Regions from separate parts of the Serratia plymuthica genome, predicted to be linked through region 2. Evidence: predicted binding sites of a transcription regulator. Region 2 holds the regulator's gene; the other holds the start of a gene.
The links. Region 2 encodes LexA, which represses DNA repair genes until DNA is damaged. Its sites were predicted from a motif close to TNCTGTATGTACATACAGNA; they were not measured.
Positions count from the first base shown of each region.

Region 1: the regulator LexA is predicted to act here: its motif matches at 5,074-5,093, upstream of mutH (DNA mismatch repair endonuclease MutH).

Region 1 is NZ_CP068771.1:4,522,672-4,531,861, forward strand. Features, by position in the region: gene aas (bifunctional acyl-ACP--phospholipid O-acyltransferase/long-chain-fatty-acid--ACP ligase) at 1-598, shown strand, start outside; gene lplT (lysophospholipid transporter LplT) at 595-1,791, shown strand; gene JK621_RS21075 (NADP(H)-dependent aldo-keto reductase) at 1,839-2,879, opposite strand; gene JK621_RS21080 (YgdI/YgdR family lipoprotein) at 3,152-3,370, opposite strand; gene JK621_RS21085 (TerC family protein) at 3,542-4,258, opposite strand; gene mutH (DNA mismatch repair endonuclease MutH) at 4,354-5,040, opposite strand; gene rppH (RNA pyrophosphohydrolase) at 5,737-6,267, shown strand; gene ptsP (phosphoenolpyruvate--protein phosphotransferase) at 6,280-8,526, shown strand; gene lgt (prolipoprotein diacylglyceryl transferase) at 8,708-9,190, shown strand, end outside.
Region 2 is NZ_CP068771.1:3,971,517-3,980,706, forward strand. Features, by position in the region: gene plsB (glycerol-3-phosphate 1-O-acyltransferase PlsB) at 1-2,248, opposite strand, end outside; gene JK621_RS18540 (diacylglycerol kinase) at 2,398-2,766, shown strand; gene lexA (transcriptional repressor LexA) at 2,886-3,494, shown strand; gene dinF (MATE family efflux transporter DinF) at 3,713-5,047, shown strand; gene JK621_RS18555 (CsbD family protein) at 5,368-5,577, shown strand; gene zur (zinc uptake transcriptional repressor Zur) at 5,693-6,205, opposite strand; gene JK621_RS18565 (anti-sigma factor family protein) at 6,388-7,146, opposite strand; gene JK621_RS18570 (RNA polymerase sigma factor) at 7,143-7,631, opposite strand; gene JK621_RS18575 (tetratricopeptide repeat protein) at 7,682-8,215, opposite strand; gene dusA (tRNA dihydrouridine(20/20a) synthase DusA) at 8,419-9,190, shown strand, end outside.

The DNA.
Region 1 (9,190 bases), 550 kb from region 2:
GTCGATCAACGTTCCGTTGGCGGCGAAGGTGGGTACCGTGGGCCGCATTATGCCGAAAATGGAGGCGCGTTTGATGAAGGTGCCGGGCATCGATAACGGCGGGCGCCTGCAGTTGAAAGGTCCGAATATCATGAAAGGCTATCTGCGTGTGGAGCGCCCGGGTGAGCTGGAACCGCCGGCGGCGGAAGATGAAAACGGCAATCTGCAACCGGGCTGGTACGACACCGGCGATATCGTCACGTTGGACGATCAGGGTTACTGCGTCATTCGCGGCCGGGTAAAGCGTTTCGCCAAGCTGGCCGGCGAAATGGTCTCGCTGGAGAGCGTGGAGTTGCTGGCGCAGCGCGTGGCGCCGGAAGGGCAGCATGCCGCCACGGTGAAAAGCGACAGCAGCAAGGGGGAAGCGCTGGTGCTGTTTACCACCGACGCAAGCATCACCCGCGAAGCCTTGTTGCGTGCGGCGCGTGAGTTGGGTAGCCCCGAACTGGCGGTACCGCGTGATATTCGTTTCCTGAAAACCTTGCCGGTGCTCGGCAGTGGCAAACCGGACTTTGTAACCCTGCGTAAAATGGCCGAACAGCCGGAGAATACCCGATGAACCCGTCGTTGAATACCGACTCACCTTTGCTCTCGCGCAGCATGATTGCCGTGATTTGCGCGCAGTTTTTGTCCGCCTTCGGCGACAATGCGTTGCTGTTCGCCACGCTGGCGTTGATCAAGCAGCAGCTGTACCCCGACTGGAGCCAGCCGATTTTGCAGATGGCGTTTGTCGCCACCTATATCATTCTGGCCCCCTTTGTCGGCCAGGTCGCCGACAGTTTCGCCAAGGGACGGGTGATGATGGCGGCGAATGCTCTGAAGCTGGCCGGCGCGCTGGTCATCTGTTTTGGGCTTAATCCCTTCCTCGGTTATACCTTGGTGGGCGTGGGTGCCGCCGCTTATTCCCCGGCCAAGTACGGCATTTTGGGTGAAATCACGCACGGCGAAAAGCTGGTCAAGGCCAACGGCCTGATGGAGGCCTCCACCATTGCCGCGATCCTGATTGGCTCGGTTGCCGGCGGTGTGCTGGCCGACTGGCACATTGTGGCTGCGTTGGCGGTCTGCGCGCTGGTATATGCGGCGGCGGTGATCGCCAACCTGTACATTCCACGCCTGCCGGCGGCGCACCCGGCGGCTTCCTGGACGCCGCGCGCGATGACCCGCGCCTTCTTCAACGCATGCGTTGTGTTGTGGCGCGACGGTCAGACACGTTTTTCATTGATTGGCACCAGCCTGTTCTGGGGCGCCGGGGTGACGCTGCGTTTTCTGTTGGTGCTGTGGGTGCCGGTGGCGCTTGGCATCGGCGATAACGCCACGCCGACGCTGCTGAACGCCATGGTGGCCGTAGGGATTGTGATTGGCGCCGGGGCGGCTGCGCGCTTTGTCACGCTGGAAACGGTGAAACGTTGTATGCCGGCCGGGATCCTGATTGGCGTGGCGGTGGCAATCTTTGCGCTGCAAACCACCCTGTTTAATGCTTATGCGTTGCTGCTGACGATAGGCGTGTTGGGGGGCTTCTTTGTGGTGCCGTTGAACGCGTTGTTGCAGGAACGAGGAAAACGTTCGGTAGGCGCCGGCAATGCGATTGCGGTACAAAACCTGGGAGAGAATACCGCCATGTTGCTCATGCTGGGTCTGTACTCTCTGGCGGTGAAAGTGAGCGTGCCGGTGGTCGGTGTGGGTATTGGTTTTGGCGTGGTGTTTGCGCTGGCGATCACCGCGCTGTGGTTTTCACAGCGCGGCGCGAAATAACCGCAATGGACAGCTGTCGGGGCGCAACACACCGCGCCCCGACGTATTCATGGCGCGGGAATGGTAAAGCGGGTATGGATCTCTTCCAACCCCTGCAACACGTCTTCATCCAACACCAGGTCAAAGCTGTCGATGTTGGTTTTCAACTGATCCAGCGTGGTGGCGCCCAGCAGGGTGCTTGCCACGAACGGCTGTTGCCGCACGAACGCCAGCGCCATCTGCGAAGGATCCAGTCCGTGCTTTTTGGCTAACGCGACATATTCGGCAATCGCCAGTTGCGTTTGCGGTGCAGAATAGCGGTTAAAGCGAGTGAACAGCGTATTGCGCGCTCCGGCCGGTTTGGCGCCGTTTAGGTACTTGCCGCTCAGGGTGCCAAACGCCAGGCTGGAATAGGCCAGCAGTTCAACGCCCTCGTGCTGGCTGATCTCCGCCAGAGCGATCTCAAAGCTGCGGTTCAGCAGGCTGTAGGGGTTTTGAATCGAGACAATGCGCGGCAGTTCGTGTTTTTCGGCCAATTGCAGATAGCGCATTACGCCCCACGGCGTTTCATTGGATACCCCGATATAACGGATTTTCCCGGCGCGTACCTGCTCGGTCAACGCTTCCAGCGTTTCCAACAGGGTAACGCTGGCTTTATCGTCGGTGTATTGATAATTGAGTTTGCCGAAGTAATTGGTTTGGCGCTGCGGCCAGTGCAACTGATAAAGATCGAGATAATCGGTGTTCAGCCGTTTCAGGCTTGCGTCCAGCGCGGCGCGGATATTTTTGCGGTCCAGCGCCTGTTGCGGCCGGATGCTGCTGTCGGCGCCGCGTACCGGCCCGGCGATCTTGCTGGCCAGCACTATTTTTTCACGGTTGCCGCGCGCCTTGATCCAGCTGCCGATGTACTGTTCGGTCAGCCCCTGGGTTTCAGGACGGGGCGGTACCGGATACATCTCTGCGGTATCGATCAGATTGACGCCAGCGGCTAATGCATAGTCGAGTTGCGCATGGGCATCGGCTTCACTGTTCTGTTCGCCAAAGGTCATGGTGCCCAGTCCCAGCACGCTCACTTCTAAAGAACTGTGGGGTATACGGTGGTATTGCATTAACGGCCTTCCTTTCGTGTCAGTGCTTACGGGCCTTTACGCCCGGTGAAACAGGAGCCTGATAGCTTGCAAGGCGGTAATATCGCCTTTCCCGACTATAACCAAGCCGTGAAGATGGGGGAAGTGGATTCCGTGCGGAGAAGGTTATCGCGCAGGGGAGGAGGCGATATACCCGTCGTCTTTCAAGCGACAGCGACCCGTTCACCCCAGTTCCTTACTAAAGTCACTGGGGTGAGCGAACTGGCCGCCTGGCTGTAACTAGTTGGGGGGGATTAACGTTCGATGACCTGTGAAACCTGATCGCCGTTGATTTGGCGGTTGTTGCCTTTTTCATCTTTATAGCTGATCAGGCCGGTATCCTGGTCGATCTCGGGTTTGCCCTGAGTCAGGATCATATTGCCGTCTTTGGTCGCCATCACGTAATCGCTGGAGCAGCCCGTCAGACCGGCGGCGATTACCAACGCAGAAACTGCCATTACCCACTTTTTCATCCTGCCGATCCTCAATTATGTATGCGGAAAAGAGCTTTCTTCCAAGATTAGCAAACTCTGGATACCTCGTGTTTCAGATAAGTCCTTATCTTGGTAAGAGAAAGTATGGGGAAAATATGAAGGAGGGATAAAAATGCGAGCGGGAGCGGCTTTCGCATGCTCCCGTGGGGATTACTCGGTTGCCTGGTTTTTTTTACTGCGCATCAGGTTGAGCGCTTCGACGGACATCGAGAAGAACATCGCAAAATAGATATAACCTTTCGGGACATGCACCTGGAAGCTTTCCAGCATCAGGGTGAAGCCCACCAGGATCAGGAACGCCAGCGCCAGCATTTTCACTGAAGGATGGCGATTGACGAACTCGCCGATCGGCCGGGCGGCAAACATCATTACCCCCACCGCAATCACCACCGCCGCCATCATGATAAACAGGTGATCGGACAGGCCTACCGCCGTAATCACCGAGTCCAGGCTGAAGATGATATCCAGCAACATAATCTGCACGATGGCGCCGAGGAAGCCGTTCACTTTGGTATGGTGCTCTTCATCGGACCCTTCGATGGTTTCGTGGATCTCTTTACTGGCTTTCCAGATCAGGAACAGTCCGCCGAGCAGCAGGATCAGATCGCGCGCCGAGACGCTGTGGTCCATCAGGGTAAACAGCGGGTGGGTCAGACGGATTACCCAGGCGATAGACGCCAGCAGCGCCAGACGCATCAGCATTGCACCGGCCAGACCGATACGGCGTGCCTTGTTCTGCTGCGCCTTCGGCAGTTTGGCCACCACCAGAGACAGGAAAATAATATTATCAATACCCAAAATGATCTCAAGAATGGTCAGCGTACCTAACGCTAACCAGGCATTGGGATCCATAATCCAATCGAACATTGCCAAGCCACACCTTAATGAAATGCAAAGGCTGAATTATACGCGTTTATTGATTTGGCGACACTGTTAGCTAAACCTGGCTTAAACAAAGAGGATCATATTAAGAAATGTCTTGCCAATAACGCGGCGGTGAAGTTTTTTTTCAGATAAAAACCGCGCGGCAACGTGAGGATCGGCTGGCCCTGTTCGCCGATGGCCTCGGTCAGCGCCTTGCTGTTGGCCGCCTTGGGCCGCAGTTGCAGTACCTCACCGTGGCGTGCGGTGATCCGCTCCACGTGGCCGAGCACGATCTGGTCCATCAGTTCCTCCCAGTCACGGCGCAGCATCTCTTCTTCAGCGGCGCTCGGGCTCCACAGCAGCGGTGAGCCTATGCGCCGCTGCGCCAGCGGGATTTGCCGTTCGCCTTCTACCGGTATCCACAGTACCCGCGCCAACTTATGGCGCACATGGCAGTTGGCCCAGGTCACGCCGCTGTTGCCGGTAAGCGGTGCTACGCAGACGAAGGTGGTCTCCAGCGGTTTGCCGGCGGCGTCAATCGGGATGGTTTTCAACTCAATACCCAGTTCGGGGAAATCCTGCTCCGGCTTGCTGCCCGCCATGGCGCCAAGGTACAACTCCAGCAGCATGCCCACCCAACCTTTATCGCGTTTCAGATCCTTGGGGATCGGCAGTTGGGCGCGTGCAGCCAGTTCGCCCAGGGTAAAGCCGGCAAGCTGCTGCGCTCGCTCAAACAGCCGCTGTTCGTTTTCCGGCGGAGAGGGGAGAGGGGATAAAAACGCCATAAATACAAGCTCGTCAGGTTTGGTTGAAAAATGTACTGCATTTGTGCACAGCGAATATCAGTGGGAAAAGACACGGGAATAAACGAATAGCAGCATGATTTTTCATGACTTTTTTTATTCCGCCGCACAGTAAACCCATTTCGTCCGCTGCTTGTGCACCTGAAGCCACCGACAATAAACAGGATCTTACACCTATTTATCCACAGATTTGTGGGATAACCCAAATTTTTCCCGATCACTGGTTCGATTTACAGCCTTGACGCGGGCGCTTTTTTACGAAATTGTCCGTTTTGTGCGTAACTCATACGGATAATCTGTGGATAAAAACGATGTTGGTGGATCTTTCGCCAGGGTAAGATCCTTACCGTGCATAGATCACATTTTTACCTTGCCAAAGCCTGTTGATAATAATTTATATCATTGTTTTTATTTAATTAATATTAAATCACTTTTAGCGTCATTTTTGGGTTCACCAGAGTTTTACCGGCTTATCCCTTGAGTTCTTCACACACCTATCCACAGAAAAAGTGAATAAAACCGCCGTGAAATCGGCTCGCTTGTTTATAACTTTGCCATTATCTGTGAGTTATCCCAATGTTATCCGGTTTAGAGTGCTGCAAAGCAGTGGTTTACCGCCTGTAGCTTGTGTGAAACAATCAGGACATCTATGCGAATTTAAGCTATTGAGGTAGTCCGGTGATCGATGATGATGGCTACCGCCCGAATGTTGGTATCGTAATCTGTAATCGTCAGGGGCAGGTCCTTTGGGCTCGCCGTTACGGTCAACACTCCTGGCAGTTTCCCCAAGGTGGGATTAACCCTGGCGAAACCGCAGAACAGGCAATGTACCGTGAGCTGTTCGAAGAAGTGGGGTTGAGCAAAAAGGATGTGCGTATCCTGGCCTCTACCCGCAACTGGTTGCGCTATAAATTGCCAAAACGTTTGGTGCGTTGGGACACAAAGCCGGTTTGTATCGGCCAAAAGCAGAAATGGTTTCTGTTGCAGTTAATGAGCAATGACGCGGATATCAATATGCAACGCAGCAGCACGCCGGAGTTCGACGGCTGGCGCTGGGTGAGCTTTTGGTATCCGGTACGCCAGGTGGTGTCGTTCAAACGCGACGTTTACCGCCGGGTGATGAAAGAATTCGCCGTCACCGTGATGCCGATGCAGGAGCAGGCAACACAGCGGCAGCAGCCCCCCGCTTATCGCCGGAAGAGAGGTTAAGTTAAGCCGACTATGCTCACGCGCTTGCGAGAAATTGTTGAGAAGGTGGCCGCGGCGGCCAGTCTGACAGATGCGCTGGATCTTTTGGTCAATGAAACCTGTCTGGCGATGGATACGGAAGTCTGTTCCATTTATTTGGCAGACAACGATCGCCGCTGCTATTACCTGATGGCGACGCGCGGGTTGAAGAAACCGCGTGGGCGCGCTATCGCGTTGGCATTTGATGAAGGTATCGTCGGGTTGGTCGGGCGCCGTGCGGAGCTGATAAACCTGGCGGATGCGCAGAGCCACCCCAGCTTCAAATACATACCCCAGGTGAAGGAGGATCGTTTCCGATCCTTCCTCGGCGTGCCGATTATTCATCGCCGCCAACTGTTGGGGGTACTGGTGGTGCAGCAGCGCGAACTGCGCCAGTTCGACGAAGGCGAAGAATCCTTCATGGTGACTCTGGCTACGCAAATGGCCGGGATCCTCTCGCAATCGCAGCTTAACGCCATTTTTGGCCAATATCGCCAGACCCGCATCCGGGCGCTGGCGGCATCCCCCGGCGTAGCGGTGGCGGAAGGTTGGCAGGACAGCAGCCAGCCGTCGCTCGATCAGGTTTACAAGGCCTCGACGCTCGATACCGTGAGCGAGCGGGAACGCCTGACGCAGGCGCTGGAAGAAGCCGGCGCGGAATTCCGCCGCTTCAGCAAGCGCTTTGCCGCCAGCTCGCAAAAAGAGAGCGCGGCGATTTTCGATCTGTACTCCCACCTGTTGAACGACGCTCGCCTCAAGCGCGAACTGTTCGCCGAAATTGACGCCGGCTCGGTGGCGGAATGGGCGGTTAAGCAGGTCATTGAGGTCTTTGCCGCCCAATTTGCCAGCCTGCAAGACACTTACATGCGCGAGCGCGCCAGCGATTTGCGCGCGCTCGGCCAGCGTCTGTTATTCCACCTCGACGACACCACCCAGGGCGCTACCCAGTGGCCGGCGCGTTTTGTGCTGGTGGCGGACGAACTGACCGCTACCCTGCTGGCCGAAATGCCGCAGGATAGGCTGGTCGGCGTGGTGGTCCGCGATGGCGCCGCCAACTCCCACGCGGCGATTTTGGTGCGGGCGATGGGCGTGCCGACGGTGATGGGCGCGGATATCCAGCCGGCGCTGCTCAGCCAGCGGCTGCTGATTGTCGACGGTTATCGCGGCGAACTGTTGGTGGACCCTGAACCGGTACTGGTGCAGGAATACCAGCGGCTGATCAGCGAAGAGCTTGAATTAAGCAAACTGGCGGAGGACGACGTCGAGCAGCCGGCCCAGCTCAAAAGCGGTGAGCGTGTCCAGGTGATGCTTAACGCGGGCCTCAGCCCGGAACACGAACAGCTGTTGGGCGGGCGAGTCGATGGCGTCGGCCTGTACCGAACCGAAATCCCTTTTATGTTGCAGAGCGGCTTCCCTTCGGAAGAAGAGCAGGTTGCGCAGTATCAGGGCATGTTGCAGCTCTATCCGAACAAACCGGTCACGCTGCGGACGCTGGATATCGGCGCCGATAAACAGCTGCCTTATATGCCGATCAGCGAAGAAAATCCCTGCCTGGGCTGGCGCGGTATCCGCATCACCCTTGATCAGCCGGAAATATTCCTGATTCAGGTGCGCGCTATGCTGCGCGCCAATGCCGGGACCGGTAACCTGGGTATCCTGCTGCCGATGATCACCAGCCTGGAAGAGATCGACGAGGCTCGGCGTCTGATCGAACGCGCAGGTCGCGAAGTGGAAGAGGTGCTCGGCTATGAAATCCCGAAGCCCAAGCTTGGCGTGATGCTGGAAGTGCCGTCGATGATTTTCCTGATCCCCCATTTGGCCGGGCGGGTTGAGTTTATTTCGGTCGGCACCAATGACCTGACCCAATATTTGCTGGCGGTAGACCGCAACAATACCCGCGTGGCGGCGTTGTACGACAGTCTGCATCCTTCAATGTTGCAGGTGCTGAAGCTGATCGTCGTTCAGGCCAACTCGGCCGGGTTGCAGGTGAGCCTGTGCGGTGAGCTGGCCGGGGATCCTATGGGTGCGTTGCTGCTGGTGGGCATGGGCTATCGTAACCTGAGCATGAACGGGCGCAGCGTGGCGCGTATCAAATATTTGCTGCGGCATATTGAGTTATCCGATGCCGAAGTGCTGGCGCAGCGGGTGCTGAACGCCCAGATGACCACCGAAGTGCGTCACCAGGTCGCGGCATTTATGGAACGGCGCGGCATGGGCGGCTTGATCCGCGGCGGCAAGTAAAGGCCGCTGTTGACTGATTTTTTTACAGAACTTTTCCCTGCCGGCCAGTCCGGAGGCGGTTAAGCTTATGCTATTATCCGCCTCCTCGACTGCGTTGAAAGCAACGAAAAAGAGTGTTTTGGCGCGTTTGGCACCTGCCGCCCCCGGTTGGGGAAGAATAATAGACATGTTGTGGTGATAGATGACCAATAGCTATCTGGCGTTTCCTAAATTTGATCCGGTGATTTTCTCTATCGGCCCGGTTTCTCTGCACTGGTACGGTCTGATGTACCTGGTTGGCTTTGTTTTTGCCATGTGGCTGGCGGTGCGCCGTGCCAACAAACCGGGCAGCGGCTGGACCAAGGATGAAGTGGAGAACCTGCTGTATGCCGGTTTCCTCGGTGTGTTCGTCGGTGGCCGCGTGGGCTACGTACTGTTCTACAACCTGCCGCTGTTCCTGGATAACCCGCTCTACCTGTTTAAAGTCTGGGATGGCGGCATGTCGTTCCACGGCGGTCTGTTGGGGGTGATCCTGGTCATGTTCTGGTTCGCCCGCCGCACCAAACGTACCTTCTTCCAGGTTTCCGATTTTATTGCTCCGCTGATCCCGTTTGGCCTGGGGGCCGGCCGTTTGGGTAACTTTATCAATGGCGAGTTGTGGGGCCGCGTGACCACAGATACTCCT
Region 2 (9,190 bases):
AGAACTCCGGCGCGTTGATGCCGTGCAGCACCGAAAGGCGCTGGGCCATGATGCGGCTCTCTTTCTCCAGCGCGCCGCGGTTGATGCTCGGGTTGGCGCTGAGGATAGACATGGTGATGGCATAGCGCTGCAACGTTTCGCGCACGCCGGCTGCCAGCAACTGCAGAGGGCGAATGCGCGCCGGGTTAAGCACCAGATCGTCGCCTTTGTCGCAGATGAGCTGCTGACGGATCATTTCCTCGATCAGCGGCCGCAGCACTTCCGGCAACTGTTCCTTGTCGTTATGCAGGAACAGTTCGGCCTTCAGCATCGGGTAAATCAGGCCGATCTGCCGCAGCAGCTCAGCGCGTGACACCCGGCGGTGATGCATCACTATGGTGGCGATCAGCGAAGGCAGCACCAGCAGATGGTGGATATTGTTGCGGTAATAGGTCATCAGCACCGCCTGCTCGCGCGGCAGGATGATGATATCGCCGATGTTATCCTTCTCCACCTCGAACTTGTTCATGTTCAGCGCGTGATCCAGCAGCTCGTCCGGCGTCTGGGTCGGCACGGTGACGTCGCCGGCGTAAGGCACGTTGCGCATCAGTTGCAGATAACACTCCAACTGCTCAAGCAACTGCTCGCGGGTCAGCGAGCGCTGGCGTGAGGCCAGCAGCGCCGTGGAACACAGGTTCATGGCATTGGCGGCGGCCGCGTTGTTGATGCGCACCATAATCTTGGCCGCCAGGTCGTTGACCGTTGGCGTCAGCCAGCTTGGACGTTGGGCTTCGATCGGGTCAATCGATTCGCGCCACTGCGGCACATGCTGGTTCAGATAGGCGGTCAACGGCAGCGGATCGCCGAAGTTGACGTAACCCTGGCCGAGATTACGCAGTTTGCGCAGGCCGCGCAGCATCTGCAACAGGCTCTCTTTTTCCTTGGTCGCCCCGCGCAGTTCTTTGGCGTAGGTACCTACCTCCATCACGTGTTCGTAACCGATGTAGATCGGCACCAGCGTGATAGGGCGAGTACCGCCGCGCAGCATGGCCTGAATGGTCATCGACAGGGTGCCGGTCTTCGGTTCCAGCAGGCGCCCGGTACGGGAACGGCCGCCTTCGACGAAGTATTCCACCGAGTAGCCGCGGGTAAACAGCTCGCCGAGGTATTCGCGGAACACCGTCGAGTACAGTTTGTTGCCTTTGAAGGTGCGGCGAATAAAGAACGCGCCCAGGCGACGGAAGATCGGCCCGGCCGGCCAGAAGTTGAGGTTGATGCCGGCGGCGATGTGCGGCGGCACCAGGCCCTGGTGATACAGCACGTAGGACAGCAGCAGGTAGTCCATATGGCTGCGGTGGCACGGCACATACACGATCTCGTGGCCGTCCTGCGCCAACTGGCGCACGCGCTCGGCATTGGTGACGTTGATGCCCTGATACAGCCGGTTCCAGGTCCAGCTCAGCACGCGATCGGAAAGACGCACCGTCTCGTACGAGAAGTCGGCGGCGATCTCTTCCATCAGCGCAATGGCGTTCTGCTGGGCCTTTTCGTGGGAAATTTTCTTGCTGCGCGCTTCGTCTTCGACCGCTTTTTCGATCGCTTTGGAGGCCAGCAGCTTATTGAACAGATCCTGGCGGGCCGGCAGGCTCGGGCCGACGGCGGCCAGACGTTGACGCGAGAAATGCATGCGCGCCACGCGCGCCAGTTTCTGCGCGATAATTTTGTCCGTGCCGTGTTCGGTCGCCATTCGGCGCAGTGAAACGGTGTTGGAGAAACGCACGAAGCTGTCGCGGCCCAGCCACAGCACGGCGAAGAATTTCTGAACGCCGTTCAGCAAGCGCAGATGCGGCGTGCCGTGACCTTCGCGGCCCGGAGAACGGCCGAACATCACCGAAACCGGCAGCATCTGAATATCGAGATCCGGATTGCTGCGGTGCAGATCCAGATAGTCGTGAAACAGTTTTACCGATTCTTCTTTCGGCGTGTAGTAGCGGAATACGCGCGGGCCGTCGTGGATAAACACGTGGCTTGGCAGTACGGTGCCGTCTATCTCCAGCGGATTGAGGGGATCGGGCAAATCCTGCGCCAGGCACTGGGTGCGCAGCGTCAGCAAATCCGCCTTGGAATTATAAGGTAAAACATACAAAATCGGTCGTGTGGGATCCAACCCTAACTCCGTGACCGGATCTGAAGGGATAACCTTACTTCTTACCAACAATTTGAGTGGTAAATTCAATAATTTATAATAAATTTTACGCCAACCTGACATAACAACGTGAAGCCTCTTGTTAGCAATGCGCCGCAAGCATACCAGAAACCGGGTAGCAGATCTGTGGTGTTGGAAAACCGGGAGCCGGGAGAGTTTCCTGACCCAAGCTCTATAATTATGACTTACCTCTGTGAAAGGCACTAAAAAACATGGCAAACCAAGCAACCGGCCTGACCCGTATTATTAAAGCCGCCGGCTACTCATACAAAGGCTTTTCTGCTGCCTGGCAGCACGAAGCCGCCTTCCGCCAGGAACTGGTGGCGACCGTGCTGGCTATCATACTGGCGATCTGGCTGGATGTGGGTGCGATAGCGCGCATTTTACTGATCGGATCGGTACTGTTGGTCGTGATCGTCGAGATGCTGAACAGCGCGATTGAAGCCATTGTCGACAGGGTGGGTACGGAACACCACGAGCTTTCCGGCCGCGCGAAAGATATGGGGTCGGCGGCGGTAACGCTGACGATCGTACTGGCGCTGTTTGTCTGGGGTTCTGTACTGTGGCAGCACTTTGTCTGAGTGGAATGCTTCATTGCGGCGGGGACGCTAATCCCTGATTTTTATTCATTCTTCGGTTCCCAAGCCGCGCTTACCTGTATATACTCACAGCAAGACTGTATAAACAAACAGGGGGCGGAATGAAAGCATTAACTACCAGACAACAAGAAGTCTATGATCTGATTCGCGATCATATTTCGTCAACTGGCATGCCGCCAACGCGCGCCGAGATCGCCATGCGTCTGGGGTTCCGTTCGCCAAATGCTGCAGAAGAACATCTGAAAGCGCTGGCGCGCAAGGGCGTGATCGAGATCGTCTCCGGCGCTTCACGCGGTATTCGCCTGTTGATGGAAGATGAAGAAGGTTTGCCGCTCATTGGCCGCGTGGCCGCCGGTGAACCGCTGCTGGCGCAGCAGCATATCGAAGGGCACTATAAGGTGGATCCTTCCCTGTTCAAACCGAGCGCGGATTTCCTGCTGCGGGTCAACGGCATGTCGATGCGTGATATCGGCATTCTCGACGGCGATCTGCTGGCGGTGCATAAAACCCAGGACGTGCGTAACGGCCAGGTGGTTGTGGCGCGTATTGAAGACGAAGTGACGGTCAAACGTCTGAAAAAGCACGGCAATGTGGTTGAACTGCTGCCGGAAAACAGCGAATTCCAGCCTATCGTGGTCGATCTGCGTCAGCAGAATTTCACCATTGAAGGCTTGGCGGTCGGCGTGATCCGCAATGGCGACTGGATTTAACCCACCCGCCTGAACGTCGTCCCCTGATTTAAATCGCCCCAGCTCTGGGGCGATATCATTTCTGATTTCAATGTAATACCCAATAGATTTCAAGGCGCGGGAAGGCGTCCAGCGAGAGAATCCGCAGGAGCTTACTCAAGTAAGTGACCGGGGTGATCGCGCGTAGCCAACACATCTGCACCTTGAAAGATGAAGGGTATCCACGGGAACATTTCACTATGCGCCTGCTTTCTGCCTTCACCAGCGATACTGATAAAGCCCTATGGCGCCTTGCGTTGCCCATGATCTTTTCCAATATTACCGTCCCGCTGCTGGGGTTGGTGGATACGGCGGTGATTGGCCACCTGGACAGTTCTACCTATCTGGGCGGCGTTGCGATTGGCGCCATGGCTACCAGCTTCCTGTTTATGCTGCTGCTGTTCCTGCGCATGAGCACTACCGGGCTGGCGGCGCAGGCGCTCGGTGCGCAGGATCCGCCGGCACTGGCGCGCGCTTTTATGCAGCCGCTGCTGATGGCGGTATTGGCCGGGCTGGCGATTGTGCTGCTGCGGCATCCGTTGATCGGCATGGCGTTGCAGATCGTGGGCGGCGATGGCGCGGTGCTGGAGCAGGCGCGGCTTTTCCTCGAGATCCGCTGGTTAAGCGCGCCGGCAGCGCTGGCCAATATGGTGATTCTGGGCTGGCTGCTTGGGGTGCAATACGTGCGTGCGCCGGTGATCTTGCTGATTATCGGCAATCTGCTGAATATCTTACTGGATATCTGGCTGGTGGTGGGGTTGGGCTGGAACGTGCAGGGGGCGGCGATAGCCACCGCCATCTCTGAATATGCCACGTTGTTGCTGGGGCTATGGCTTGCCTGGCGGGTGATGCGCGTACGCGGTATTTCAGCGCCGATGCTGCGCCAGGCCTGGCGCGGTAATCTGCGGCGCCTGTTGGCGCTGAATCGCGACATTATGTTGCGTTCATTGTTGCTGCAATTGTGTTTTGCTTCGCTGACCATCTTCGGCGCCCGGCTCGGCGGCGACGTGGTGGCGGTAAACGCAGTGCTGATGAATTTACTGACTTTCACTGCCTACGCGCTCGACGGTTTTGCCTACGCGGTAGAGGCGCATTCCGGTCATGCCTATGGCGCCCGCGACGACAGCCAACTGCACAAGGTGTGGCGCGCGGCATGTCGCCAGGCTTGTCTGGTGGCGTTGGCTTTTGGGGTGGTGTATGCCTTTGCCGGGCAGCATATCGTGGCAGCGCTAACCTCTTTACCGGAACTGCGTACGCTGGCGAGCCATTATCTGCCGTGGCAGGTGGTGCTGCCGTTGGTGGGAGTGTGGTGCTATCTGCTGGATGGCATGTTTATTGGCGCTACCCGCGGCGCAGAAATGCGCAACAGCATGGCGGTGGCGGCCGTCGGTTTCGGCCTGACGTTGTTTACCGTCCCTGTATTAGGCAACCACGGATTATGGCTGGCGCTGGCGGTGTTTCTGTCGCTGCGGGGCATTGCGCTGGGCTGGTTCTGGCACCGTCACCGGCTGCACGGCACCTGGTTTACGCTGTGATAAGCCAGTGAGCCTTACCGACTATTAAGTAATTTATCTTATGTTTTTATTTGTATTTGCTTACATATTTCGAAGCGCCGCTCCATTCGGGTAGTGCTTTGTTTGTTGGCGTATTTTTCTGTTTAAATGTTTGTTAATGGATTTTTATTCTGGTTTTTATTATTTTTTCGTTATCTGCGTCTACACTTAATCATGTTGCTGGCTAAATTAATGGGGGGTGGCATCCCTTTGGTTAGCGGTAATAGACCATAAAAATTGCTGGGTTAGACGCCCTGTCAGCACAGTGTCAAACTGATTTAGCACAGGTTAACGGAGAGACTATGAACAAAGATCAAGCCGACGGTAACTGGAAACAGTTTAAAGGAAAAGTGAAGGAACAATGGGGCAAGCTGACCGATGACGATTTGACGGTCATTGAAGGGAAACGCGAACAGCTTGTCGGTAAAATCCAGGAACGTTATGGCTACCAGAAAGAGGCGGCCGAGAAAGAAGTTAAATCCTGGGAAGACCACAACAAGTATCGCTGGTAGCGAGCAGGGCCACAGCGGACGGTGGCCGTAAGCGACCGTAGCCGGCCTGGCGTTTTTCATCCCCTTAACGCCACGGCCACAGGTACAGGGAAGTGCCTGACCCACCCCGCGTCATTTATTTCTTCTTGATGGCGATACTGTGATCGTGCTCGCCGCAATCATGCTTGCTGTCGCAGGCCTCTACCTCAACACAGTCTGAACACAGGCCATGCGCTTCCACCACGCTGTGGCGCAGCACAAAACCCGACTCTTTCGCCAGCTTTTGCAGCGTTTCCTCGACCCCTTCGGTGGTGCGTTCCGTTACCTGAGCACAGCGATCGCAGATAAACAGCGCGGAAGTATGCATCGGTTGTTCGAAGTGATGGCACAACACATAGCTGTTGGCCGACTCCACCCGATGAATGAATCCTTGTTCCAAAAGAAAATCCAGCGCGCGGTAGACCGTTGGCGGTTTAGCCTGCGGTTCAGCCACGCGCAGCAGATCCAGCAGGTCATAAGCGCTGATGGCACCGGGTTGTTGTGCCATCAGGCGTAACACTTCCAGCCGCTGCGGCGTCAGCCGCACATTGCGCTGCTGGCAGAGTTGTTCAGCCTGCGCCAGCAGTTTTTCCTGGGTGCTTGAGTTCATGGCAAATATCCCGGTACGTAAAAAAACCGATTTTACCATGATTAAGCGTAATCGCCGAGAGTCGCACCCTTTTCCGCTGATAAGGATGTGACGGGGGGCAGGGGCAGCGTTTGCGCGCCTGAAAAAAGAGGAAAATCAGCCTCTATACCGACGCCTGCGCGGTGAGCAACGCCCATTTTCTCTCAGACGGAAAGTGAGCGTTGCAGGCGCCCCGCCAGCATGGTCATTTCCGCCGCCGGATTATGGCCAATCAGCATAAAGCTGTGGCTGCCATCGGCCCAATACACCACATTCATCCCCTGGCGCCGTTCGCTTTGTGCGGCCTCCGGCTTGCCCGGTTGCTGAATGATGCACAGCGCCAGTGGGCCAAATTGTGCGTCCAGCCAGGTCAACTGAGCAATGCGACGATCGTCGTAAGCCAGCACGCGGGCATTTTTCAGCTCTGCGCCGTTCAATGCCAGTTTGGGAGCGGGGAGGGCAATGTTCAGCCGTTCACCGGTATGCTGCAACTGGCTGGCGAGTAGCGCTGGGGAACTGTCGAAGCCCGCCAGCGTTTCCGGGGTATAGAGCGCCATGTACTGGGCCACCAGGCCGCGCCAGTTGTCTTCTGGCTGATTCGCCTGCAGCCAGGCGCGATCGCCCGCGACACCCAGCGCCAGAAAACCGACGGCAGCGGCAATCAGGGCACGGCGGCTGACGCCGCGTTGCGGGGCAGGAGCGGCAAGTGGCCATCTGGCCTGGAGCCGTTGCGCCGGGGCCTCATCCAGTAAAGGGGCAAACGCCTGTTTGAACGGCAGATTGCTGCGCTCCAGCAGCGACAAACGGTCGGCCAATGCCGGTTCGTCGACCAGGCGCTGTTCCAGGCTGCGACGTTGCTGGGGATCCAGTTGATTATCCAGATAGGCGACCAGCAGTTCATCCGCAGTATAGTATGAGCTCATGATCGTTCTCCTTTTGACTGCGGGATATGGGGTTGCAGCACGCTGTCGTTCGCAAGCCGTAGACGTGCCGCTGCCAGGCGGCTCATGATGGTGCCGATGGGGACGCCGAGCACCTCGGCCGCTTCCCGATAAGAAAGCTCCTCCACATACACCAGAAATAGCGTATTGCGCTGCGCCTCCGGCAAGCGATTGACCCGCTGCATCACCTCATTGGCCCATATCGTATCTTCGCCGTTTTCCTCGCCGGCCAGATCGTCGGGGTCGACAAAACCCTGCCCCTGACGGATATGCCGGGCACGGACTTCGTTCAGCCAAATGGAATGCAGAATCGAAAACAGCCAGCGATCCATGCGCGAGCCCAGAGTAAACTGTGCGGCGCGCTCCAGCGCCCGCACACAGGTGGCTTGAACCAAATCGTCGGCGATATCCCGCCGGTGGGAGAGCACTAAACCATAGCGCCACAGGCGGGAAAGATACTGGCCGATTTCGTTGCGGATTGCGTCGTTGCTGATGCTCGCCTCCGGGCCTTGCTGCCTTATGATTCGGGATGGTGATCTATGGCCGCCGCCAGGTCGCGGTACTCTTCGCAACCGGTGCCGCACAGTGACTGGATCACCGTGAGTTGTTCTTTCGCCAGGTCCGGACGGCCTTTCACCATATAGGCCTCGCCCAGATATTCGCGGACTTTCGGGTAGTTGGGGTCGAGCGCCACTGATTTTAAATAGTAGCTTATCCCTTCATCCGTGCGCCCGAGCTTGCGGGTGGCGTAACCCCGGTAGTTCAACGCGACGGCGGTGTTGGGGTTTTTCAGGGTGTTCAGCACGTCGAGAGCATCCTGATAGCGGCCGCTTTTTGCCAGCGCATAGGCATAGTTCGCCCGATCGTTGTCGCCGATCATGCTGCTTTTATCCACCATGCAGGTCTTGGTTTTCGTGTCGTATATCTGGCCTTTCGGGCAGGTCGGCGTGGTTTGGCCGCTGCCGTCTCCCCCCATTGCCATGGCCGCGCCGGAAAACAGCAGAGAGCCGGCAATCACGGGCAGCAACAGGCGTTTAACGAAACTGTTCATGGTTTTTTCCTCATTGGAAGGGAGACGAATTGTCCCCTTGGTGAGAGAACACCTGAAGCGGCGTTTTTATTCGTTTTTCTTTTTCTTTTTGGCCTGATGGCACGGCGGTTTTCCCAACGCCGCCGATTGTCGTTATAATAGCCGTTTGCGGCAGTACGCCGTTCGTTGAATCCCAGACAGAATCAGGTAGCCAGTAACTCAGCATGACGACAGACAACCACGCCTCAAAATATGCCGCCAATCGTTTCTCCATCGCGCCGATGCTCGACTGGACCGACCGTCATTGCCGTTACTTCCATCGCCTGCTGACCAAAGAAACGCTGCTTTACACCGAAATGGTGACCACAGGCGCGATTATTCACGGCAAGGGCGACTATCTGGCCTACAGCGAAGAAGAACATCCGGTGGCGTTGCAACTGGGCGGCAGCGATCCGGCTGCGCTGGCGCACTGTGCCAAACTGGCCGAGCAGCGCGGCTACGACGAGATTAACCTCAACGTCGGTTGCCCGTCCGATCGCGTGCAGAACGGTATGTTCGGCGCCTGTCTGATGGGGCAGGCGACGCTGGTCGCCGACTGCATCAAGGCGATGCGCGACGTGGTGTCGATCCCGGTGACGGTCAAGACCCGCATCGGCATCGACGACCAGGACAGCTACGAATTTCTGTGCGATTTTATCGCCACCGTCGCCGGGCGCGGCGAGTGCGACATGTTTACTATCCATGCGCGCAAGGCCTGGTTGTCCGGCCTCAGCCCGAAAGAAAACCGTGAGGTGCCGCCGCTGGACTATCCGCGTGTGTACCAACTGAAACGGGATTTTCCGCAGCTGACTCTCGCCATTAACGGCGGTGTGAAAACGCTGGAAGAAGCCAAGCAGCATCTGGAGCATCTGGATGGCGTAATGATGGGGCGCGAGGCTTATCAGAATCCGGGCATTTTGGCGCGGGTCGACAGCGAGCTGTTTGGCCGCCAGAGCG